Regions from separate parts of the Salibacterium lacus genome, predicted to be linked through region 3. Evidence: predicted binding sites of a transcription regulator. Region 3 holds the regulator's gene; each other region holds the start of a gene.
What was found. The regulator LexA, encoded in region 3, represses DNA repair genes until DNA is damaged. The targets are predictions, from matches to a motif close to CGAACATATGTTCG.

Region 1 (8,194 bases), on a different contig from region 3:
AATTGAGCGGCAGAACGCCCAGCATAATCGTCATTGTGATGCGGGGGTATCCTTGCGCATCAAAAAAGTTGCGTACCACCATCGACAGAAAAAACGGGATGACGCCAAAGGACAAACCCATCAGATAATGCTTGGCAATGTGGTGCACCGATGGATCGAGCGACATGACCGACAGCACGGGATCGAGGAAGATCCATCCCGCTCCAAGGATAAGAAGACCGAAAAGAATCGCAATATAAAAGCCCTGTGTCACGATGTCTGTGATGCTGCGCCGGTCATTTCTGCCGAGCAGCTGGCCGATCACCGGCGTGATGGAAAGAAGGACTCCATTTACACCGGTAAAGACGGGAAGCCATAAACTGGATCCGATCGAAACGCCGGCCAGGTCATTGGTGCCGGCCTGGCCGGACATGATGGTATCAATGAGATTCATGCCGAAATAACTTAATTCCGTCACGAGAATCGGCCATAGAATGACAGCGAAAAGTTTGATTTTTTCTAACATGGTGATGGCGTGGTACATAAATAAAGCCTCCGGACATCATGGTTCAAACCATGCTTAACATAGCAATTTCTCCTGGTTTTGGCAAGATATAAAGGGTGGATATGATTGTACGTCAAAGAACGTCAAAACTATTTTAATATAATAGCTTGTTCCTGTCGTATTTACAGGCTGAAGGTGAGAAGATGGAATCGTTCCTGAGGGGACGAATCTTTATATCATTTTAAAGCAAAGAAGGTGAGACGATGAGATCTGTTGCTGCCTATGGTATAACAATGCTGGGAGCTTCTTTCTGGGGGTTGACCGGACTGTTTGTTCAGCGCCTCTATATGTTTGGATTTTCCCCGATTCATGTCGTAACGATACGAATGGTGCTGTCGATGGTTATCCTGTTCAGTATCGTAGGTATCATCCGGCCTTATCTTCTGAAGATCCACCTCCGGGACCTGCCTTATTTCATCGGCTTGGGGGTTGTGAGCATCGCATTATTTAACTGGTTCTATTTCACGGTTATGGAACAGGCTTCCCTGTCGGTGGCGGTCGTTCTGTTGTATACGAGTCCTGTTTTTGTGGCGCTGATGTCCCGGTTTGTATTCCAGGAGGCGTTCACCGTGAATAAAATCGGAGCCGTAGTGCTGACTACGGCCGGATGCAGCCTTGTTGCCGGCTTTTTTCCGTTTGGTTCCATGAACCTAACCGTATCTGTTGTGTTTTTCGGGCTGGCTTCCGGATTTTTCTGCGGACTGTACAGTATTATTGGAAAATCCGTCAGCCGCAAATACCATTCTGTTACCATTACGGCTTATTCGATGATGTGCGGGGGAGCGTTTCTTCTGCCGGTCAGCGGCATCGAAAAAAACCTTATGCCGTTTCTGGAGCCGATAGTCTGGATATATGCTTTAGGCAGTGTCCTTGTATCCACCATATTGGCCTATGTATTGTACACAGCCGGGTTAAAATATATTGAATCCAGCCATGCCGCGGTCCTTGCAACCATTGAACCGATTGTCGGTATAATAGTCGGGGTTCTTGTTTTCGGGGACGAATTAACGGGATGGCAGAGCGCAGGAATCGTTCTCGTTTTTTCTTCCATTATTCTATCTGTCTTTTCCAATGGAAATAAATTCACATCTAAAAGACAGAGACGTTATTTTTCCGACAACGGGAATGCCATGTAAGGTTTTGTATGTGATAAAATCAGGGTAAAGATAGGTAAACGAGGAGGGATCAGGGATGAAGGTTTTGGTGGCTGGTGCCCACGGGGATACCGGACAGATTCTCGTACGTATTCTTGCCGAACAGCCCGAGCATGAAGTGCACGCCATGGTACGCGATTATGATCAAGCCGGAATAATGAGGGAATGGGGAGCAGATTACATCGTGACAGCGGATCTTGAGAACAATGTGTCAAAAGCCCCAAAAGAAATGGATGCTGTTCTCTTTGCTGCTGGCTCCGGACCCGAAGCCGACCTTGAAAAGATCCTCGCAGTGGAGCAGGTAGGTGCGAAAAAACTGATTGATGCTTCCAGGGCTCAGGGGGTTCACCAATTTATTATGCTGAGCAGCATCGGGGCGGACCAGCCGTCCGGACCGGATAAATATTACCTGGAAGCCAAAGGAACGGCAGATGCGCACCTGCAAAGCAGCGGGCTGACCCATACCATTATCCGGACAGGTTCTCTTACTCCAGGAGAAGGAACCGGGTTAGTGGAAATAAAAGAACGATTCACAGATGCGTATGAACGAAGTATCTCAAGGGAAGACGCCGCTGCGGTAATGATTGCTTCGTTAACACACAACAAAGCGCGTGATAAAACGTTTGAGCTTTCCTCAGGAGACCGCTCGGTAAACGAAGCATTGAATAAGCTGTAGGCTGCCTTGTTATGTTTTATATTTCCCGGGAAATGATGTCGAAAAAGGGGAAAGAAAAGAGTGCTGCCAATTCGTGCAGTGCTCTTATTTATTTTAAATATTTAAGGGTTTGGAAGGAATTATCCGAACAGTGTCGAAATCTATCTTAAAGGTGCAAAGGAAGGGTGGAATGGATCATGGGATTTTCCATCGAAGTAAACGGAGAAATCGTTACGCATAATCAGGCAGAGCGGCTTGGGGATAGATCGTTTCGTCTTGTGAAAGACGGATACCATTTGTATCCGCTTGATTCGAAAATTGATATTCAAATGGAAGAGAATAAACCGCCGTTTGGAACGGCGGTCATTACAAAAGTGGAATGGAGTTCCGGGCGGACAACCCTTTTCTATGAACTCGTTTCCCTGTCTTCAGTGAATTAATGCAGGACCTGTTCCCCGCAGGCATCTTCTTCTATACGTAAATCATGGTATCCGTATTACCCCGTGTGCTTCTAATCTGATCAGGGTCGGCAATAACCGTCGGCTGATAATCAATCAGGATGGCGGACCGTTCCCCCGGACCGTCTGTTTCCCCTTTTTCAACATCCCCGACATAATGCGTGACAAGTGGATCATATACACTGTAGGACTCAAGAGGCTCATCCAGGTAAAAGGACTGCTTAATATCATCCTGCGGGATATCCGCCGGCATTTTGCCGCGGTGCCGGGGTGCAGAAATTGCATTTAACCCGCCGCTTATGTTGTTTCGCCGGATGAGGTGGGCAAACGTAAACGGTTCCCCGTCCTGATGGAGGGTGTTCGGTGAAGACACCGCCACATCGCCCGGATTTTCCACCTTCAGTTTCACAAAATGCACGCCTGCGTGAAAAGGCATCAGCGCATCTTCTCTCGTCCAAAACGTTTCCCTGAAGTCCTGACGTATCATTTCCCGGAGCAGCCTGTTTTCCATTGAACACTGCCAAAGAGCCGGGAACCGCCGGTATTCTCCCACATATTCCGGATTAAAGCTTCCCTGAAAATATTCATAATAGGCATGACCGTCGACCCATGTTTCCGGAAGCCACGTCACGTCATGCGTGCCCGGCATCACAAGCGCCCGCCCGTAACGACGGTACCGGTTCAGGTGCGGAGCGTATTCATCGGCTGGGAGGTGGTCAAAGGCATGCTGAAGCGCAGCCAGATCATCGTCGATACCCGGATAATTTATTTTATCTTTTAAATGGTAATATTCGTATCCTGCTTCTTTTAACTGACTCACAGCTATGACCTCCATCTATGAGAATTCCTTTAAAAGTTTATCATTTTTTCCTCCCGCCGATAAGAGAAAGCATTTCGAAACGAAGTGAAATCCTATATACTGAAAAGAACATACATTCGATATCATCCAGGAAGGAGCATGCATGATGCCGGTTATTCTCGCAGAAAAACCAAGTCAGGCGAAAGCGTATGCCGCCGCATTCCCAAAAGGGCAGAAAAAGGAAGGATACATGACAATTCCCGCCTGTTCTGTTTTTCCGGAAGGAGCCGTACTGACATGGGGAGTCGGCCATCTCATCGAACTAAAAAGCCCGGCCGAATATGAAGCATCGTGGAAACGGTGGGATCTCCAGCAGCTGCCGATGCTGCCGGGCACGTATGAGTTCCGTCCGGCCCAGAAGACGAAAAAACAGTTTCATATTGTGCGCCGTCTGCTCAAACAGGCCGATTCTATCATCGTCGCCACCGACTGCGACCGTGAAGGGGAAAACATCGCCCAAAGCATTATTCACGAAGCCGGTGTCTCAAGCAAGCCGCAGCGGCGGCTCTGGATCAATAGTCTCGAGAAAGAAGAAGTGCGAAAGGGGTTTGAACGGCTGCAGGACGGAAAAGCTTTTCATCCATTGTACCAGGAAGCCCAGGCCCGTCAGATTTCGGACTGGGTTGTTGGAATGAACGCAAGCCGGCTCTACACCCTGCTTTTGCAGAAGAAAGGACTGCAGCATGTGTTTAGTGTCGGAAGAGTGCAGACACCGACACTCAAACTGATTTATGACCGCCAGAAAGAGATTGAACGGTTCGTACCGGAGCCTTACTTTGAGATCAGGGCCGCGTTTAAAACGCAGGCGGGGAAATATGAAGGGAAACTAAAAGAAACCTATTCATCGAAAGAAAACGCAGCGGATCTGCTCCACAGGCACGGTATCCAGGAGAAGGAAACCGGACGGGTTGCGGCGGTGGACGTAAAGGAGAAGCGGGAGAAACCCCCGATGCTGCATTCCTTGTCGAGCCTGCAGACGCTGGCGAACAAAAAATATAAATACAGCCCGTCCCGCACGCTTGAAATCGTACAGAGCTTGTATGATGAACCACTGAAACTCGTGACGTACCCAAGAACCGATACCCGTCATATTACAAACAGTGAATACAGCTACGTTAAACAAAATATCACCGGATGGCAGCGGGTGACCGGAGACAATGTTGAAACGCAGGAACCCCGCGCGCTAAAGCGGTATGTCGACGACACCAAAGTGAAAGAGCACCATGCCATTATTCCGACCAGGAAAGTTCCTTCAGAAGCTGTATTGCAAAAGCTGACCCGTGAACAGAAGAACCTGTATGAGGAGATCATAAAAAGCGTGCTCGCTGTTTTTCATCAGGATTATGTTTATGAAGAAACGACAGTTACTACCGATGTGAAGGGACTCGCGTTTTTAAGTAAAGGGAAAGTCGAGAATCAGAGAGGATGGAAAACGTTGTTTGACATCTCGGGCAGCCCCTCCAAACAACAGCTTCCGGAGCTTCCACCTCTGAACCAGGGAATGGAAGCAGGCGCACGTGTGCAGATTCATGAAGAGATGACAAAACCGCCGAAACCCTACACAGAAGGTAATCTTATCAATATGATGAAAACGTGCGGGAGACTGGTGGAAGAAGACGAGGAAGCCAAAGCCGCACTGCAGGAAGTGGAAGGCCTCGGCACCGAAGCAACGAGAAGCGGAATCATTAAGACGTTAATACGCCAGGAGTACATCCAGGTTGAGAAGAACATTGTCCATGTGACGAAAAAAGGGGAGGTGCTCTGCGAAGCGGTACAGGGATCCCTTCTGTCCAAGCCTGAAATGACGGCAAAATGGGAGCTGTTTCTGCGCAGAATCGGAGAAGGAGAGGCTGACAGGCAGACTTTTATTGATAACACGGCGTCCTTCACGACGAAACTGGTAAGTACGGCGGCGCAGGAAGTAGAAAACATGGAAATTCCAAAAGAAGGGCTTCCGGCACCGAAGAAAGGAAAAAGCGGCGCAAAACGTCAGCAGAATGCCCCAATCGCGGCGTGCCCTTCCTGCGGGAAAGGAAGTATTGTACTTCGGAAAACGTTCTACGGCTGCACGGAGTACAGCAATGGCTGCCGGCAGACGTTCAACCGGACGATCCTCGGAAAAACCATCACGAAAGCACACATCCGTGCGTTGTGTGAAAAAGGGAAAACTCCGGTTATTGAAGGGTTTGAAGGGAAGCGGTCCTTTGACGCAGCGCTCGTGTGGAATAACGGCAAAACGGAATTTTCTTTTCGCTCGTCCTGATCTGTTCCTGAAATCCCGGATTTTGGACAAAAAATGATTGGGTCTATACAATGATAGAAAGAGGAAACATTAATGTATCCGCCGCAATTATCCACGTGAGGATGCCGGCTTTTTCAGGAGGGAAGGCATGATGAGATGGCTGATAGTAGTGATAGCAGCCGTTTTTGAGGTAGGCTGGGTGATTGGACTGAAGCACGCGGAAACCCCGGGGCAGTGGATAATGACGATGGTATGTATCGGTGTGAGTTTTTATCTTTTGGTTGCCGCGGGAAAGAACCTGCCGGTTGGAACCGCGTATGCTGTTTTTGCGGGACTTGGAACGGTCGGAACTGTCGTCAGCGGCATGGTGTTCTTTCAGGAGCCGGTGGATGGGTTGAAGTTGTTGTTCATAGGTATTCTGCTTTTAGGAGTTATCGGGTTGAAACTCGCGGAAGACCGCATGGAAACGGGGGATAACTGATGGCCTGGGTGTATCTCACAGTTGCAGGTCTTTTTGAAATGACTGGTGTCACAATGATCAATAAGCTTCATCGGGACAAAGATATAAAGACTCTTCTTTATTTGATGGGGAGTTTCTGGGTTAGTTTTGTACTGTTGTCCATGGCAATGGAGACACTTCCAATGGGAACGGCCTATGCGGTGTGGACAGGAATTGGAGCAGCTGGGGGAGCAGTTCTTGGTATGGTGTTGTATAACGAGCCTGAAGATACCTTTCGCATCAGCTGCATTGCTGTTGTTATCGCAGCCGCCGCAGGACTCAAATTGATTTCATAAGAGTTGGTGCCGAGCCCCGCAGGCTTGCGGTATAGAACTCTGTCCTATATATTAGGGGTAGAGTTATTACATACAAAGGAGACAGAGTTAATATGATGAATATGTTACAAGGAATGCATGAAGGATCATGGTTCCTGCTCGTCATTTTCTTTTTCATCAGTTATTTTGCGCCGAAGCAGAAAATCACGCTGATGATTATGCGTTTATTTGCCGTTCTTATGCTGATTTCAGGTATCGGGATGCTCGCATCCATGGACTTTCCGCTTCTTTATATCTTCAAAGGGGTGCTGGCTTTGATTGCGATTGCCCTCATGGAGATTACGATAGCCGGGAAGAAACGCGGAGAGGCCCGTGCCGGTTTGACAGGCTTACTCGTTATAGTGCTCATTATTATTGTACTGCTTGGCTACGGTGATATTTAACCGTCCAAAAAAGCCGGCGGAACAGGTTTCAACCTGTTCCGCCGGCTTTTTGTATAGACCGGAATTCATGATTCTCGGTGATAATTCCCGCTTTTCCCGCCTGTCTTATCGAGCAGGTACGTCGGGCCGATTGTCATGTCTTTCCCGGTTGATTTACACATGTCATAAACCGTGAGGGCCGCCGCGGTTGCTGCGGTGAGCGCCTCCATTTCCACCCCTGTATTTCCTTTGACTTTTACTTCACTGGTGATGGACAGATGATAGGCATCTTGTTCCTGCTGCTCCCATTCAAAATGAATATCAACACCGCTCAGCATGAGGGGGTGACACATCGGAATCCAGTCGGACGTTTTTTTCGCGCCTGTTATGCCAGCTACCTGGGCTACCGCGAGTACGCTGCCTTTCTTATTGGTTCCTTCTTCAATACGTGCATAAGCTTCCTCGGAAACGGTAATTCCCGACCGGGCGCGGGCGGTTCTAAGCGTGTCTGTTTTGTCGGATATATCGACCATTCTGGCACGTTCCTGTTCGTTCAGGTGGGTGAAGTCAGCCATCGGTACAGCTCCTTTCTAGTGAGATGCTTGGAACAGATATGATAATATTATAGTAACACGTTTGTGCAGCTGGAGAGGAGATCACGTATGTTTGTCGGGGGTTTTGATATAGATTCGTTTGTACTGCTGGCCGCTCTTCTTTTAATTGTGGGAGTAACAGTGACGAAATTTTCCGCACGTCTTGGAATGCCTTCGTTGATTTTGTTTATTCTTGTCGGCATGATTATCGGCAGTGACGGTCTTGGTATCATTTATTTTGATGACGCGCACCAGGCCCAACTGGTAGGCGTCATTGCCCTTGTCATCATTTTGTTTGAAGGGGGCAGTCAGACGAAATGGTCCGTCATCAAACCGGTCATCTGGCCTTCCTTAAGTCTGGCGACATTTGGAGTTATCATTACGTCCTTGATTGTCGGTGTAGCGGCGAAATACGTCGTGGATCTGACCTGGCTGGAATCCCTTCTGCTCGGAGCAGTTGTTGGATCCACAGATGCCGCTGCGGTGTTTGCCT
Region 2 (8,194 bases), 860 kb from region 3:
CACAAGATGGTCGGCCGCGAGCATCGTATCTTCATCATGTTCCACAACAATCAGTGTGTTGCCAAGATCCCGCATCCGTTCCAATGTCCGAATCAGACGGTTGTTATCACGCTGATGCAGGCCGATGGAAGGTTCGTCGAGAATGTAGAGCACGCCCATCAGAGAGGAACCGATCTGGGTGGCCAGCCGTATCCGCTGCGCTTCCCCGCCTGACAGTGTTCCGGCTGCCCGGCTCAATGTCAGATAATCAATACCGACATTAATCAAAAAACCGAGACGTTCCTCGATTTCACGCAGAATCAGACGTGCAATCGTCAGTTCTTTCTCCGAGAGATTCAGTTCTTCAAAGAACTGTTTGGCATCCTTGATCGAGAGGTCTGTTACCTCTCCGATGTGCCGCCCCGCTATTTTGACAGCCAGGCTTTCTTTCCGGAGCCGGTTCCCGTGACAAGTCGGGCAGTTCGTGCGGGCCATATACTGCTCCATCTGATCCCGGATAAAATCCGATGCGGTTCCGTAGTAGCGGCGCGAGATATTATTCAGCACGCCTTCAAAGTAAATGTTTCGTTCTGTGATACCGCCGCGGTCATTTTCGTAACGAAACGTCATGCGTTCGTTATTGCTGCCGTGCAGCAGAATGTCCAGTTTCTCTTTCGGCAGGTCTCTCACCGGAACCTTCATATCAATATCGAAATGACGGCACGCAGATTCAAGCAGCTGCGGATAATAATTGGAACTGGTCGGCTCCCATGCTGCAATGGCATGATCATTCAACGTCCGGTCCCAGTCAGGAATGACAAGTTCTTTGTCCACTTCCAGACGGCTGCCGATCCCGTCACACGTCGGGCACGCACCAAATGGACTGTTGAACGAGAACAGACGCGGTTCCAGTTCACCGATCGTAAATCCGCAGTGCGGGCAGGCATGATGCTGATTAAAGAGCAGCTCTTCACCGTCCATGACGTTTGCCATCGCTTTGCCGCCGCTTAAATCAAGTGCCGTTTCGAGGGAATCCGACAGCCGTGTTTCGACTCCCTCTTTTATCACAATCCGGTCCACTACCACTTCAATATCATGATTTTTGTTCTTCTCCAGGTTGATTTCTTCACTTACTTCACGCATTTCCCCGTCCACGCGGACACGGACGAATCCTTTCTGTTTCAGGTCTTCGAGCAGTTTCACGTGCTCTCCTTTACGTCCGGAAACGACTGGTGCGAGAATCTGCATCTTCGTGCGTTCGGGAAATTCCATCATACGGTCCACCATCTGCTGCACCGTCTGCGAAGAGATTTCAACACCGTGGTTCGGGCAGATCGGCCGTCCGACTCTGGCGAACAACAGACGCAGGTAGTCGTAAATTTCTGTGACAGTGCCAACCGTGGAACGCGGGTTGCGGCTCGTCGTTTTCTGGTCTATGGAAATCGCCGGGGAAAGGCCTTCAATGGAATCGACATCCGGCTTCTCCATCTGGCCGAGAAACTGACGGGCGTAAGCTGACAGGGACTCTACATAACGGCGCTGGCCCTCGGCGTAAATCGTGTCAAAAGCAAGAGAGGATTTCCCCGAACCTGACAGTCCTGTCAAGACGACCAGATTGCCGCGTGGAATGGTTACATCGATGTCTTTCAGGTTATGGGACCGTGCTCCCTTAATCTCTAAATTATCTACCGGCATTGTACGTCATCCTTCCGCTTTTAATTCAAGTAACATGTCACGAAGTTCCGCCGCCCGTTCAAACTGAAGATCTTTGGCGGCCGTCTTCATTTCTTCTTCCATCTCATCGATTACTTTCTGCCGTTCTTTTTTGCTCATCTTATCGAGCGCCGGTTTGTCAAAGTCACTCGTTTCCTCGGAAGAAATCGTCGCCTGGATCAATTCCGGAATTTCTTTCTGGATTGTCGTCGGCGTAATATGATGAGTGTCATTAAACTCTTTCTGGATTGCCCGGCGCCGGTTGGTCTCCTCCATCGCCGTATTCATCGAGCGGGTTATCTTATCTGCGTACATCACGACATGTCCATTAGCATTTCTGGCCGCACGCCCCATCGTCTGAATAAGCGAGCGTTCGGCACGGAGAAATCCTTCTTTGTCAGCGTCCAGGATGGCGACGAGGGAAACTTCCGGTATGTCAAGGCCTTCCCGGAGCAGGTTAATGCCGACCAGCACATCAAATTCACCGAGCCGCAGCTGCCGCACGACGTCAATGCGCTCCAGCGTCTTCACTTCGGAATGCAGGTATTTCACACGGATGCCGACTTCTTTTAAGTAAGACGTCAAATCTTCGGCCATCTTTTTCGTCAGCGTCGTGACCAGCACTCTTTCCTTCCGTTCCCGGCGTTCATGGATCCGTTCGATCAAGTCATCAATCTGACCTTCAATCGGCTGGATTTCAATGGTCGGATCAAGCAGACCGGTCGGCCGGATAATCTGTTCCACCACGCCCGGGGAATGTTCCAGTTCATACGGCCCCGGAGTTGCCGAGACGTAGACCGCCTGCTGCATCCGGTTTTCAAACTCATCAAACTGGAGCGGACGGTTGTCCATGGCGGATGGAAGGCGGAAGCCGTGGTCTACAAGCACCTGCTTGCGGGCCTGGTCGCCTTTGTACATGCCGGTCACCTGCGGAAGTGTCACGTGGGATTCATCAACGATAAGCAGGAAATCCTCCGGAAAAAAGTCCATCAATGTGTAGGGGGATTCTCCGGCGCTTCGGAACGTCAAATGACGGGAGTAGTTTTCGATCCCCGAGCAGAAACCCATTTCCCGCATCATTTCCAGGTCGTATTTCGTGCGCTGTTCCAGGCGCTGGGCTTCCAGTTCCCGGCCGTTATCACGAAAGGCCTGCAGCTGTTCTTCCAGTTCCTTCTCAATATTTTCGATGGCGCGTTTCATCTTCTCTTCGCGGGTTACAAAGTGGGAAGCCGGGAAAATCGCGACGTGCTGGCGTTCCCCGAGTACTTCTCCTGTCAGCGCATCGACTTCGGTAATCCGGTCGATTTCGTCACCGAAAAATTCAACGCGGACACAGTGTTCATCCCGGGACGCCGGGAAAATTTCCACCACATCACCGCGTACCCGGAATGTTCCGCGCACAAAATTCACATCGTTTCGTTCATACTGGATATCAACAAGGTCCCGCATTAAAGCGTTCCGTTCCTTCTCCATATCTTTACGGAGCGACAGAACAAGCTCGCGGTACTCCTCCGGTGAACCAAGTCCGTAGATACAGGAGACACTCGCCACGATAATCACGTCATTTCGTTCAAAAAGCGCACTCGTGGCAGAGTGGCGGAGTTTATCTATTTCATCATTGATGCTGGCGTCTTTTTCTATAAACATATCAGTGGAAGGAACGTAGGCTTCCGGCTGATAATAGTCATAATAGCTGACAAAATACTCGACAGCATTGTTTGGAAACATCTCTTTAAATTCATTGTACAGCTGGCCTGCAAGTGTTTTGTTGTGAGCCATAACGAGGGTGGGCTTATTCACATTCTGAATAACGTTGGATACCGTAAACGTCTTCCCGGTACCGGTCGCACCAAGCAGGGTCTGGTGTCTTGTGCCCTCTTCAATGCCTTTTGTCAAAGCTTTTATCGCTTCCGGCTGGTCACCCTGGGGGTCATAGCCGGAAGCGAGATCGAATGTTTCATTCATCGCATTATCCCCCATTTTATACACTCAAATGTATTCCTTCTTATCTATTACCGCTTATACATTATACCACATCTTCCATCAAATTAAACGGCTTGTTCGAATATATGTTCGTTTTTATTTCGAGTAAAAAGACATGGTTCAAGCGGGGCACAGTATGCAGAAATAAGCTCCCATAAGAAAAGACGGAGCGGGATTTGTCACCCCGGCTCCGTCTTTTCAACGATCCTTTTCCTATCAACCCTGTATACCGGACGCCGGCAAGTCGTCGTTTTCTTTTACCGTCAGTACTCCGATTTCGTGATGCTCATTATCATATAAGGCGGACTGTACGTGGCGGCGTTCCCCGTTTGTATCCATCACTTCCAGCCGGCAGTGGGCGGAATTTTTCTGAAGAGCATAGTAAAGTTCCTTTTTCGAATGAACCGGAATGTTGTTCACTTTCCATATAATCTCTCCTGCGGTCATGCCCATTTTTGCTGCCGGCGACTCCGGAAGAACGGCCAGGATTTTCACCCCGCGGGAACCCGGCTGAAAAAAGGGCTGCCTCCCGTGGTCTTCCATGCGCTGCCAAACTTGAAGAGCTGTGCGCAGCACAAAGACGGCAGCTGCCGTGTACAGAACAGCCTGCGGATAGTAGAAGGAGAGCCCCGCTCCTGCTCCGGCGGCAAGACCGAGCAGGCAGAGCCGTCGTCCCATCTGCTGCAGAGCTGGTCTTGGCAGCGTATGATAAATCGTGTAGTCCGTCCCCACAGCAAGAGGAAAGAAAAAGAGTGCCAGTCCTCCCTCTCCAACCGGAAGAAGCGGCCACCAGGACACGGCATCAAGCATACCTCCGGGAATAAAAAAGACGGAGGGAAGGAGCCAGATCCGCCGCATCCGGTGCGCTCCGAGCCATTTTCCGCGGCTGCTTTTCACCGTCAGCGGCGAGGTGAAAAACCGGGCGCTCCGGAAAACGAGCACGCTCTCCAGAATAATCAAAACAGCGAGCCAGAAGAGCACTGCCTGGTAATCAGATGCTCCCAGCTCCTGCAGCCACGCATCCACACGGGGGCTTCCCGTATCCCAAAGCGGGAGAATCAGAGCCAGCAGAACCGCTGCACTGACCGTGAATGCCGGGGACAGCCACTTCACTCTTCCAGACAACAGAATCAAACCTGTGAAAAGAGAAAGAAGCACGAGAAAGGAGAACGGGACTGTAACACCGAGGAGCAAAGCGGCTGCAGAGCCGGCAAGACCCGCAGCCAATCCCGGGAGCAGCGGTGCGGTAACGTCAAATACCGCACGAAATACCCGGGTGTGAAAGTCGCGGCGTTCTTTCACCACTCTGCGCCATCCAAGAACGAACATGACAATCGGAATCAGATAGGTCAGCGGATGCGCGAAAAAACGCCCTATCCCATATAACAGCTCCCAGCCGATATCATTCATCCCGGTTCCTCCTTCTCCAAGCAGACCTTCCTTTAAAAAAGAACGTCCGGCTGATTTAGGAAGCCGGTGCCACTGTTCTTCCCTGCTGACAGCGCCCGGCCTCTTTGTTCCATTACTGGTTCGTCAATTTGTCATTCATCAAATCCAACGCTTCATTGAACTGTCTGTCGTTTTCACGGTTCTGCACCTTTTCCATCAGATCCTGATTCATCCGCCCGGCTGTTTCTTCGTCAATCGTACCGGTAACAGGCAGTTCGCCGGCAGATTCCTGGTAACTGCGCACCGCTTCAGACGTCTGTTCATCAAAATATCCGTCCGTCCGGCCCGGGTTATGACCGAGAGCCTGCAGCATCGTCTGAGCGGTTTTCACCTGCTCTCCGTTGGTTTCTATGGTCAGCTCCTCTTCCGGAGACAGTGCCGCAGAATAGAAATACTCAGGCTGCTCCACTTCCACCGTAGGTTTGACGCCTTCCTCGTTAATCCAATTGCCGTCTGAAGTAAGCCATTTAAACATCGACAGTTTCAGCCGGCTTCCATCTCCGAGCTTCATGGACTGCTGTACCGTTCCTTTGCCGTATGTCGTCTGACCGACGAGATCGTATCCGCCCGCCTCTTTCAAAGCGGCAGCCAGAATTTCAGAAGCAGACACACTGCCTTCATCAATCAAACCAACGATCGGATAATCTTTCTTCTCTTCAAGCGCAGAAATCGACCGGGTTGTTTCCCCGTTAGGATCTTCAATTTGAACAATCGGTTCTCCTCCCGGAATAACAAGATCTCCGATGCTCTGGACGCTGTTCAGATAGCCTCCCGGATTCCCCCGTACATCAATTAACAGCCCGTCAATATCCTGCTCCTCAAGGTTTGTCAGCTGCTTTTCAAACTCTGAAGCTGTATTTTCGGAAAAAGAAGTCAGTTCCAACAGCCCGATGGTCCGCCCGTTCTGCTCTATCGTGTCGGATGTCACCGTTTCAATTGGAATTTCATCCCGTACCACATCAACTTCAAACGGTTCCGAGGCACCCTGGCGCTGGATCGTCAACGTCACTGTCGAGCCTTTTTCCCCGCGGATTTTCAGCACGGTCTCATTCAGCGTGCTTCCTTCCGTGCTTTCCCCATTCACTTCGAGGATTTGATCATTCGGTCTTAATCCTGCCTTCTCCGCAGGGGATCCCCCGAACGGCGACACGATGGTCGGTGTGTCATCGACCATGCTTACTTCCGCTCCTATTCCTTCAAATGAGGATTCAAGAGATTGATTGAACTGGGAGGCTGTTTCCTGATCCATGTAAGCCGAATGAGGATCATCCAGCTCATTCACCATTCCTTTCAGTGCCCCTTCCCAGAGCGCCTCTTTATCGACATCTTCCACGTATTCCGATTCAATCATCTGGTAAACCTGCTGTACTTTGTCCAATCCATCCATGGACTGCTTCTCTGTATTTTCGGTCTGTCCGGAAGCACTGGAGGCGGCGGATGGTTCACTCCCGGCCTGTTCGTTTATATTAATTCCGGCAAAAACGCCGCCGGCTCCGGCAATAAGTACGGCACCGGTTACCACTGATGCCAGTTTTACTTTCCATTTCATGTTTTACACCTCAGCTCCATCATTAAAATCACCGCGGGTCAGAGAGGTTTTTATCGTCTCTTTCATTCTAGCATGAATTCACGTATTCCAAAAATAAATTTTCCATGATGCGGCGGTCTGTGAAACGGTTCCGTTATCATGTCATCATATAACGAAAAAAGGGACCGTCCCATGAGACAGCCCCTCTCTTTTCATTATGGCAGATAGTTTCTTGGGTTGACCGCGTTGGATTTGGCTCCGTTCCATGGTCCTTCATGAACTTCAAAGTGAAGATGTTTCCCCTGGGACGCACCGGTATTACCCATCATTCCGATATTTTCGCCGCGGGATACGCTCTGTCCGCTGGATACATTCGTCGAGGACATGTGGGCGTACAGCGTTGTTATCTGCTGCCCGTCCACCTGATGGGAAATCATCACGGTGTTCCCGTATCCGTTCATGTACCCGGCTTTTACTACCGTTCCCCCTGCTGCGGCAGAAATCGGGACGTTGGGGCGGCCGCCCCCGCCGATGTCAATGCCGTTATGCATGCGGCCCCAGCGCTGTCCAAATTCGGACGTGTACGTGCCGGTCGCCGGCCGCATTAATGCACCACCGCTGTCGGAAGGAGCTTCGCCCGCTGCCTGTGCTGCCGTGCCGCTGGACTGTTGTTGACGTATGGCTTCCTGACGTTCTTTATAATTCTCCAGTTCCTGTTTGGCAGTTTCTTCCTGCTGCTTAAGAAGTCCTTTTTCATCTTCCAGCGAGAGCAGCGTTTCCTGGAGGGAATGTTCCTGGTTTTCCAGATCTCCGAGTATGCTGTTCTTTTCCCCGCGCCGCTCTTTCTGATCGGCTTTCAGATTTTCAAGTTCCGTCAGCGAACCTTCCAGGGAACTGCGCTGCTCTTCCACTTCTTTTTTCGCATCTTCAAGCTCATTCTGGTCTTTGATATGGGCTTGAAGTATGTCTTTGTCCTGATCGGCAATCGTGTTCAGCGCCGATACCCGGTCCAGAAAGTCTCCGAAACTTTTTGCTCCCATCAGCACTTCCAGGTAATCGACTGAGCCGCCGTTTTTGTACATGGCGTTCACGCGTTCCTTCAGTAGTTCATCCCGTTCCTCGATTCGTTTCTGAAGTTCATCAATCCGGCTTTCGAGCTCTTCGATGCGCTGTTCCGTCTCATCGATTTCTTCTTCTTTTTTCGTAATTTTATCGTTTGTTTCGGTTATTTTTTTATCCAGTTCACGGATTTCATCACTGATATTCTGTATTTCTTCTTTCAGTGCTTCGATTTCCTTTTGTGTTTCTTCAGAATCCGCCTGGGTGCTCTCCTGTTTATCCTGCAGTTCATTAATTTTCGTACGGAGTTCTTCTCCGTCTGCCGCTGCTGCAGGAGCTGAAGCGGCAAGCGCAATACCGGAAGCGGTCATCACCGCCGCCAGTGTCTTTAACCATCCCTTTTTCATTCCGACAGTTCCTCCTCTAACTCATTCCAACTGTATTTATTTAGACTTTCAAGAATTTACGCACCGACGTGATGCT
Region 3 (8,194 bases):
CGAAACCTCCCAACGACTCTTATTGCGGCGTTTCGTTCGACGTTGGAGGAAGTGAAGGAAGCGGATGTACTGATTCATGTTGTGGATGCCTCCGATCCATCGGCGGACTCACATATCGACACAGTGGACAAGCTGCTCGAAGAACTGGACGCTCACACGATTCCGGTTATCACGGTTTTCAATAAAGCAGATCAGATGAATGAAACGTACGTGACCACCGGCTCGAAACAACCGTTTATCTATATGTCGGCCCGCGATGAAACCGACGTCGAGTCTCTTCGGCATCTCATGGAGCAGACACTGCAAAAGCAGATGCAGTATTATAAAGCGAAAGTACCTGTGGAAGAAGGAAAGGCAATCGCTGACATCCAGCGTTTGACCATGGTTAATACCGAAAAGATGAGTGATGACAACCGGTTTATGATATTTACAGGCTTTGCGCTTGTGGATCATCCGGTGCAGGGAACGCTTCAACAATGGAAGAAATAGAAAGGAAACAGTGCCAATGAATGTGACGGACAAAGTGAAAATTTTACGGGAACAGGCGGAACAAACGGCAGAACCAGGATATAAAGCGGTGGAAAAAACAGCAGAGGCCAATCAGCACCGGCTGCTGCAGATTTTTCAAAAACACAAAGCCTCCTCTGTTCATATTCAGCAGGCCTCGAGTGGATATGGGTATGATGACGTCGGCCGGGAAACACTGGATCAGATATATGCAGATGTATTTGGAACAGAAGCGGCGCTCGTTCGTCCCCATTTCATTTCAGGAACTCACGCGATTACCGCCGCACTCTTTGGCGTGCTGCGCCCCGGCGACCATCTGCTTTATGCAGGAGCGCCTTATGATACGCTTCAGACAGCGGTAGGTCTGAATCATCAGGAAACGGGAACGATGAGGGAGTACGGTATGGAGTGCTCGGTTGCGCCGCTTGATGAGGACGGCTTTCCGGATCCCGGGATGGTGGCAGCGTGTCTGCAGGAACATACGAAAGTGGTTGCTCTGCAGCGTTCCAAGGGATACGATGACCGCCCGTCTCTTTCCATAGCCAGACTGAGAGATATTATTTCTCATCTCAAAACGCATCGTCCGGACATTATCGTGTTTGTCGACAACTGCTACGGGGAGTTTGCCGAAGAAGAGGAGCCTGGTCATGCCGGTGCAGATCTGATCGCCGGGTCGTTAATAAAAAACCCGGGAGGCGGTATCGTCCGAAGCGGCGGCTATATCGCCGGGGCACAAACGCTCGTGGAACAGGCATCCTCACGCTTTGCCGCACCGGGAATAGGCCTTGAGGGCGGAGCGATGTTCAACGCTCTTCCGGAGATGTATCAAGGGTTGTTTATGGCACCGCACATTGTAGGGCAGGCACTGAAAGGAGCTCTTTTTACTTCTGCTCTGTTTGAACAGGCGGGATTTAAAACGTTTCCTTCAAGCAGCGGGACAAGGACAGACATCGTGCAGGCTGTCGAGTTTGAAGATAAACAGAGAATGGTCCGGTTCTGTCAGGCGGTTCAGGAAGCATCACCGGTGGACGCGATGGTACAGCCCCGGCCATCCCCGATGCCGGGATACGCGGACGACGTTATTATGGCCGCCGGCACATTTATTCAAGGATCGAGCATAGAACTTACGGCAGACGGCCCTCTGCGTCCGCCTTACCGCGCTTATGTTCAAGGCGGGCTTACCACGTCCCATGTAACATACGCAGTGACGCACGGACTTGAGACGCTGCTCCGGGAAAAACTGATTGCAGTCCCGGCAGAACAGTACATGTAATTTTTCATGTAAAAATAGTTAACATGTCATTGACTAAAAACCTGACATCGTGTAAGATAAACATAACTTAAATGAGGAAAGGAGGCAGCCAGATGAATGATCATGTCCGGCGGAACATGCCTTTATTTCCCATAAGTATTGTGAAAAAACTGACAGAGTTGTCGGCCAGGCAGATTCGGTATTACGAAGAAAACGGATTGGTTCACCCGTCCCGTTCGGAAGGGAACCAGCGCCAGTTTTCCTTCAACGATGTCGATAAACTTCTGGAAATCAAAAGCCTGATTGAACGGGGAGTAAATATTTCCGGTATCAGGGAAATTTTCGAACTGCGGGTTGAACAGGAACAGAAGAACCCCGCCCCGGCGCTTAAAAACACTGAAACCATGAGCGACAAAGAACTGAGGCGCCATCTGCAGAAAGAAGTGATGATGGCTGGACCCCAGGGAAGGTCCTCCATGATTCAGGGACAGCTTTCACGATTTTTTCATTAGTTTTGATGAACCTTCTTCTGCCGTCCGGCGGAGGATTTCATATTCATTTTTATCTACAAGAGAGGAGATTACGTCATGGCCACTACAAAAAAAGACATTATGAGAATGGCTGAGGAAGAAAACGTAAAATTTATTCGTCTGCAGTTCACCGATCTCCAGGGGATCATTAAAAATGTGGAAATCCCGTATGACCAGCTTGACAAGGCGCTGGACAACCTGATGATGTTCGACGGATCCTCCATTGAAGGTTTCGTCCGCATCGAAGAATCTGACATGTACTTATACCCGGATCTTGAAACTTGGGTTGTATTCCCTTGGACTCCGGAAAAAGGCAAAGTGGCTCGTCTCATCTGCGACATATATGAGCCTGGTGCTCCGGGCGAAGAACCAAAACCGTTTGAAGGGGATCCGCGCGGCGTATTGAAACGCGTACTGAAAGAAGCGGAAAATCTCGGTTATACCGACTTCAATATTGGACCGGAACCGGAATTCTTCCTCTTCAAAAATGATGAAAACGGCGAGCCTACCATGGAACTGAACGATAAAGGCGGTTATTTTGACCTTGCTCCGACCGACCTCGGGGAAAACTGCCGCCGCGACATCGTTCTCGAGCTTGAAGACATGGGATTTGAAATCGAAGCTTCCCACCATGAAGTAGCACCGGGACAGCATGAAATTGACTTCAAATATGCGGATGCTGTAACGACGTGTGACAACATCCAGACGTTTAAACTGGTTGTTAAGACAATCGCAAGAAAACACGGACTGCACGCAACCTTTATGCCAAAGCCGCTGTTCGGTGTGAACGGTTCCGGCATGCACTGCAACATGTCCCTTTTCAAAGGCAAGGAAAACGCGTTTTATGACAAGAAAACCGATTCCCAGCTAAGTGAAACAGCGATGCAGTTCCTCGCCGGCATCCTTGAGCATGCTCAGGCCTTTACTGCACTTACGAACCCGATTGTTAACTCCTACAAGCGTCTTGTACCAGGCTTTGAAGCCCCTGTATATGTTGCATGGTCGCTTCGTAACAGAAGTCCGCTTGTCCGGATTCCGTCTTCCCGCGGCATGAGTACGCGTATTGAAGTAAGAAGTCCGGACCCGGCGGCGAACCCGTATCTTGCAATGGCTTCCATGCTTGCTGCCGGACTGGACGGCATTAAGCGCAAACTGAGCGCTCCGGAACCAACAGACCGCAACATCTATGTTATGACAAGAGAAGAACGGGAAGAAGAAGGAATCAAGGATCTCCCGGGAGATCTGCGCGCTGCTCTTGATAACCTTCTCAGCGATGAAACACTCGTCAACGCTATCGGCTCCCATGCCATCGAGCACTTTGCCGAAGCAAAAGAAATTGAGTGGGATATGTTCCGCTCCCAGGTTCACCCTTGGGAAAGAGAACAATTCCTTTCCACCTATTAAAAAGCAGAAACCCTGTCACCAAAGCGGTGGCAGGGTTTTTCTTTGTTTCCGGTTTTTAGTGCAGGTGAGGTGGTTGGAACGAGAATCGATAGATAAATTCGGAGAATCAAGGCAGAAAAAAAGAAAGCTCCATGGAGTCAATGGAGAAAGGAGAGAATTGAGGCAGAAGACGCAGCTGTTTTTCCTCCGCTTTTTTATATATTTGATTTCCTTTGATTGAATGGTAAGAGAAAAACAATAAAATACTGCGGTTAGTAGAACAGTATAAAAAAGAGTCTGGGACAAAACCATCAATAGATAAAAAAATTCCGAATGATTCGTAGAAGAATCATTCGGAATTTTTTTATAGTTAAGCTGTTGGTCCGTCAAAATACTACGCTTTCACTCCAGAGTACAAGCGCGGTATCGGTACGCTGGTGCTCACCGTGTCTTCTTTGCCGGGGAGGCTTGAGACACGTGCTTGTATGCTGCGTGATATATGATTCCATCCGGCGGTATAAGTATTAATGCAGGGTGCGGAAGACGCCCGACACTTTTCCGAGAATGGTACAGTTATCCAGAATAATAGGTTCCATTGCAGCATTTTCCGGCTGAAGACGGATGTAGTTGTTTTCTTTATAGAACCGTTTAACCGTTGCTTCCAGTTCTTCTGTCATTGCGACGATTATATCCCCGTTATCGGCTGTCTGCTGCTGTTTGACGATAACCATATCCCCGTCATAAATCCCGGCTTCGATCATGCTGTCGCCTTCGATTGTCAGGACGAATACTTTTTCATCGGAAACCATACGATCAGGTAGGGGAATATACTCGTCGATGTTTTCCACCGCTGTAATCGGCTCCCCGGCCGTGACTTTCCCGAGAACCGGAACGTAAACCGCCTGGCTTTCCGATATGGATAAATTTTCCTCTTCGAGTTCAAGAACTTCAATGGCCCGCGGTTTCGTCGGGTCGCGGCGTATATAGCCTTTGTTTTCCAGTCTGGCAAGGTGGCCGTGGACGGTGGAGCTCGATGCCAGTCCGACTGACTCACCGATTTCACGGACGGAAGGAGGATAGCCCTTCAGTTTCACTTCGTCTTTTATATAGTCGAGAATCTGCTGTTGTCTTTTGGAGAGTTTAGGCATAGGGTGCACCTCTTTTTCCATAAATTTATTGTGTTTATTATATCATGGAAAACATACGTCCGCAAACACCCGTTCTAATTTTTCCTTGACGGGAACAATAGTTCTTTATATACTGAAAGTAGTTTATGACAGAACAGATATTCTCATATTTGGAGGGGTCGAGATGAATTTCGGATGGAAACGGATCAGCCTACAGGAATGGATGATTCTGCTGCTTTTTATTCTTTCTATTGTTACGCTTATTGCTGTGGTGGAATGGTCGCAGACACCGGAGGAAACGGGCGGATATGCCGATACTGTAAAACAGGAGGAGCCGTCTGATATACTGAGTTATGACTGGACGGTAAATTACGAAGAGAAAGCGAAGGAATAATATGATAAGCTGCATGATATACTGCCGCGTCAGTACTGCAAAAGAGACACAGCAGACCTCCCTGATACGGCAGGAGGAAGAACTGTTTCAGCTGGCGCAGAACAATGGGTTTCATATCCGGCAGACGATTAAAGAGGAGGCTGGGGGCTATACTCTTGAAAGGGACGGGCTTCTTGACATGATGGACCTGTTCAGCGCCGGGGAAGCAGATGTTCTCTGCGTCCAGGACGAGACGAGGCTGGGCCGCGGAAATGCAAAGATTGCCCTTTTGCACCAATTGTCCGCGCTGGATGTGCCGGTTTATACTGTGCGCGATGAAGGAAGGCTGCAGCTGTCGGACAATGACACCATGCTGATGGATATTTTGTCGATGGTGGAAGAACAGCAGCGGCGGCTCCACAATCTAAAGATAAAGCGCGGGATGAAGCGCGCGGTGGAATCCGGCTATCATCCGGAGGATAACCTTCCCGAAAACGGCGGCGGAGGAAGAAAGAAAATCGAAGCGCCGCTTGAAGAAATCATACGACTGCGCAGAAGGGAACTCCCTTTTTACGATATTGCTGCCACGCTGCGCGGACTTGGTTATTCTGTATCGAAAGCGACCGTCCACCGGAGATATAAAGAGTATATCGAAGGACAGTATACATATGAATCGAATCAGGAGGAAATGGAATAAACGTGCCTTTCAGTATAGCGGACTGCTATTCATACACTCTCACTGTAAGCAGATTCGTTTGCATTTCAATACGTTCTGATTTACATTGAATATGGAATGATTAAGGAGCAAAGGGAGGGTAATCTAGGCCTATGCTTTCTCAGGAAAAGATTGACCGGATCAATGAACTGGCCCGCCGTTCTAAAACGACAGGATTAACAGAACAGGAAGAAAACGAGCAGCATGAACTTCGTAATGAATACCTGGCGAAATTCCGTTCCTCGTTCAAAAGTCAGCTCCAGTCTGTTAAAGTGGTGGATCCGGAAGGTGATGATGTCACGCCTCAGAAACTGGAAAAAGCGAAACGAAATAATCCCCATTACCGCAGTTAACAGCAAAGTCTTCCAACTGCCTATAGATTAATAAAACGGTAAAACCCTGATGAGCTGCTTGGTTCATCAGGGTTTTTTAAGGTTACTTCTATTTTGGTGTTCTGTCGAGGCTTGTGCATTGGGACATTTACATTTATGATAAGATAAGAGATACAATATACATATGAAGCTTTCCGAAAAGAAAGGCAGGGAACATAATGACAACAGGTAATGTAGAAGAACTAGCCGTCAATACGATACGAACCCTATCGATTGACAGCGTGGAAAAAGCAAACTCAGGCCATCCCGGTCTCCCGATGGGGGCGGCACCGATGGCGTATAAACTATGGTCAACCTTTATGAACCATAATCCGGACAACCCGGACTGGTTTAACAGAGACCGGTTCGTTCTGTCGGCAGGTCACGGCTCCATGCTTTTGTACAGCCTTCTTCATCTCTCCGGCTATGATCTTTCGCTGGATGAACTCAAAAACTTCCGGCAGTGGGGTAGTAAAACACCGGGTCATCCGGAGTTTGGCGATACACCGGGAGTGGAAGCGACCACCGGCCCGCTCGGACAGGGAATCGGCATGGGTGTCGGAATGGCCATGGCGGAAAGGCATCTTGCGGCAGCCTATAATACGGAAGATATCTCCCTTGTTGATCACTACACGTATGTATTATGCGGAGACGGGGACCTGATGGAAGGAATATCTGCAGAATCGGCTTCGCTTGCAGGGCATCTGCAGTTAAGCCGTCTTATTCTCATGTATGACTCCAACGATGTATCCCTGGATGGGGATCTTCATCAGGCCTTCTCCGAAGATGTTCTGAAACGCTATGAAGCTTACGGCTGGCACACCGTTTTCGTTGAAGACGGTACGGATCTGGCAGGTATAGAAAAAGCACTGCAGGAAGCAAAAGACAGTGACCGCCCTTCCCTTATTGAGGTGAAAACCGAAATTGGTTACGGTGCTCCCAATAAAGGTGGTTCAAGTGCGGCTCACGGAGCTCCGCTTGGTGAAGACGAAGTAAAACTTGCAAAGGATTCCTACAAATGGTCCTATGAGGATTCCTTTTATATTCCTCCGGAAGTGACAGAACACTTTGCCGGTCTGAAAGCAAAAGGGGCCGAAAAAGAGAAAGAATGGAACAAGCTGTTTGATACGTATAAAGAAAAGTACCCTGAGCTTGCAGAACAGTTCCGGCTTGCCGTTCAGGGAGACCTGCCTGACGATTGGGCACAGCATCTTCCTGTCTACACGGATGAAAAGGCGGCAACACGTGCAGTATCCGGCGAGGCGCTCCAGGCATTGTCAAAATCGGTGCCTTCGTTATTCGGAGGTTCGGCTGACCTTTCCGGCTCCAATAAAACGCTGATTAAGGAAGAAACGGATTTCAGCAGAGATGATTACGCAGGACGTAATATCTGGTTTGGTGTGCGTGAGTTCGCTATGGCAGCAGCAGGAAATGGGCTGAAGCTCCACGGCGGTGTTCATCCCTACGTTTCCACGTTTCTGGTGTTCTCGGATTACCTGCGGCCCGCTCTGCGTCTCAGCGCCTTAATGGAACTGCCGGTCACGTACGTATTCACCCATGACAGTATTGCCGTCGGCGAAGATGGTCCGACCCATGAACCGATTGAGCAGACATCTTCCCTTCGTGCCATTCCTAATATGAACGTGATTCGTCCGGCTGACGGAAATGAAACGGTGGCTGCATGGAAGACGGCCCTGCAGAGCACCCATACTCCGACAGCGCTTGTGCTGACAAGACAGGGTGTGCCTACACTGCCCGGCACGGCTGAAAATGCGGAAGAAGGTGTCAGAAAAGGGGCTTATATTCTTGCAGAAACCAGCCCCGCCCCCGATGTACTGCTTCTTGCTTCCGGATCGGAAGTTTCCCTTGTACTGAAGGCGGCCCAGGCTCTGGAGAAAGAGGGTGTTCAGGCGAATGTGATCAGCATGCCGAGCTG

Region 1: ACFSUB_RS10955 (type IA DNA topoisomerase) is a predicted target of LexA. The motif match lies at 3,737-3,750, and genes of this name have one in related genera.
Region 2: uvrB (excinuclease ABC subunit UvrB) is a predicted target of LexA. The motif match lies at 3,755-3,768, and genes of this name have one in related genera.

Annotation. Positions count from the first base shown of each region.
Region 1 covers NZ_JBHUML010000003.1:63,555-71,748, reverse strand. The annotation lists gene ACFSUB_RS10980 (MATE family efflux transporter) at 1-523, opposite strand, end outside; gene ACFSUB_RS10975 (DMT family transporter) at 748-1,680, shown strand; gene ACFSUB_RS10970 (SDR family oxidoreductase) at 1,736-2,374, shown strand; gene ACFSUB_RS10965 (DUF2584 family protein) at 2,551-2,793, shown strand; gene ACFSUB_RS10960 (2OG-Fe dioxygenase family protein) at 2,825-3,631, opposite strand; gene ACFSUB_RS10955 (type IA DNA topoisomerase) at 3,774-5,933, shown strand; gene ACFSUB_RS10950 (DMT family transporter) at 6,064-6,393, shown strand; gene ACFSUB_RS10945 (DMT family transporter) at 6,393-6,707, shown strand; gene ACFSUB_RS10940 (DUF1516 family protein) at 6,800-7,129, shown strand; gene moaC (cyclic pyranopterin monophosphate synthase MoaC) at 7,195-7,683, opposite strand; gene ACFSUB_RS10930 (potassium/proton antiporter) at 7,771-8,194, shown strand, end outside.
Region 2 covers NZ_JBHUML010000002.1:1,575,459-1,583,652, forward strand. The annotation lists gene uvrA (excinuclease ABC subunit UvrA) at 1-1,674, opposite strand, end outside; gene uvrB (excinuclease ABC subunit UvrB) at 1,681-3,657, opposite strand; gene ACFSUB_RS08915 (PDZ domain-containing protein) at 3,892-5,085, opposite strand; gene ACFSUB_RS08920 (S41 family peptidase) at 5,198-6,673, opposite strand; gene ACFSUB_RS08925 (murein hydrolase activator EnvC family protein) at 6,868-8,118, opposite strand; gene ftsX (permease-like cell division protein FtsX) at 8,159-8,194, opposite strand, start outside.
Region 3 covers NZ_JBHUML010000002.1:710,460-718,653, reverse strand. The annotation lists gene hflX (GTPase HflX) at 1-489, shown strand, start outside; gene ACFSUB_RS04535 (methionine gamma-lyase family protein) at 506-1,780, shown strand; gene ACFSUB_RS04530 (MerR family transcriptional regulator) at 1,873-2,271, shown strand; gene glnA (type I glutamate--ammonia ligase) at 2,347-3,693, shown strand; gene lexA (transcriptional repressor LexA) at 4,197-4,820, opposite strand; gene ACFSUB_RS04515 (hypothetical protein) at 4,984-5,193, shown strand; gene ACFSUB_RS04510 (YneB family resolvase-like protein) at 5,198-5,869, shown strand; gene ACFSUB_RS04505 (DUF896 domain-containing protein) at 6,001-6,240, shown strand; gene tkt (transketolase) at 6,438-8,194, shown strand, end outside.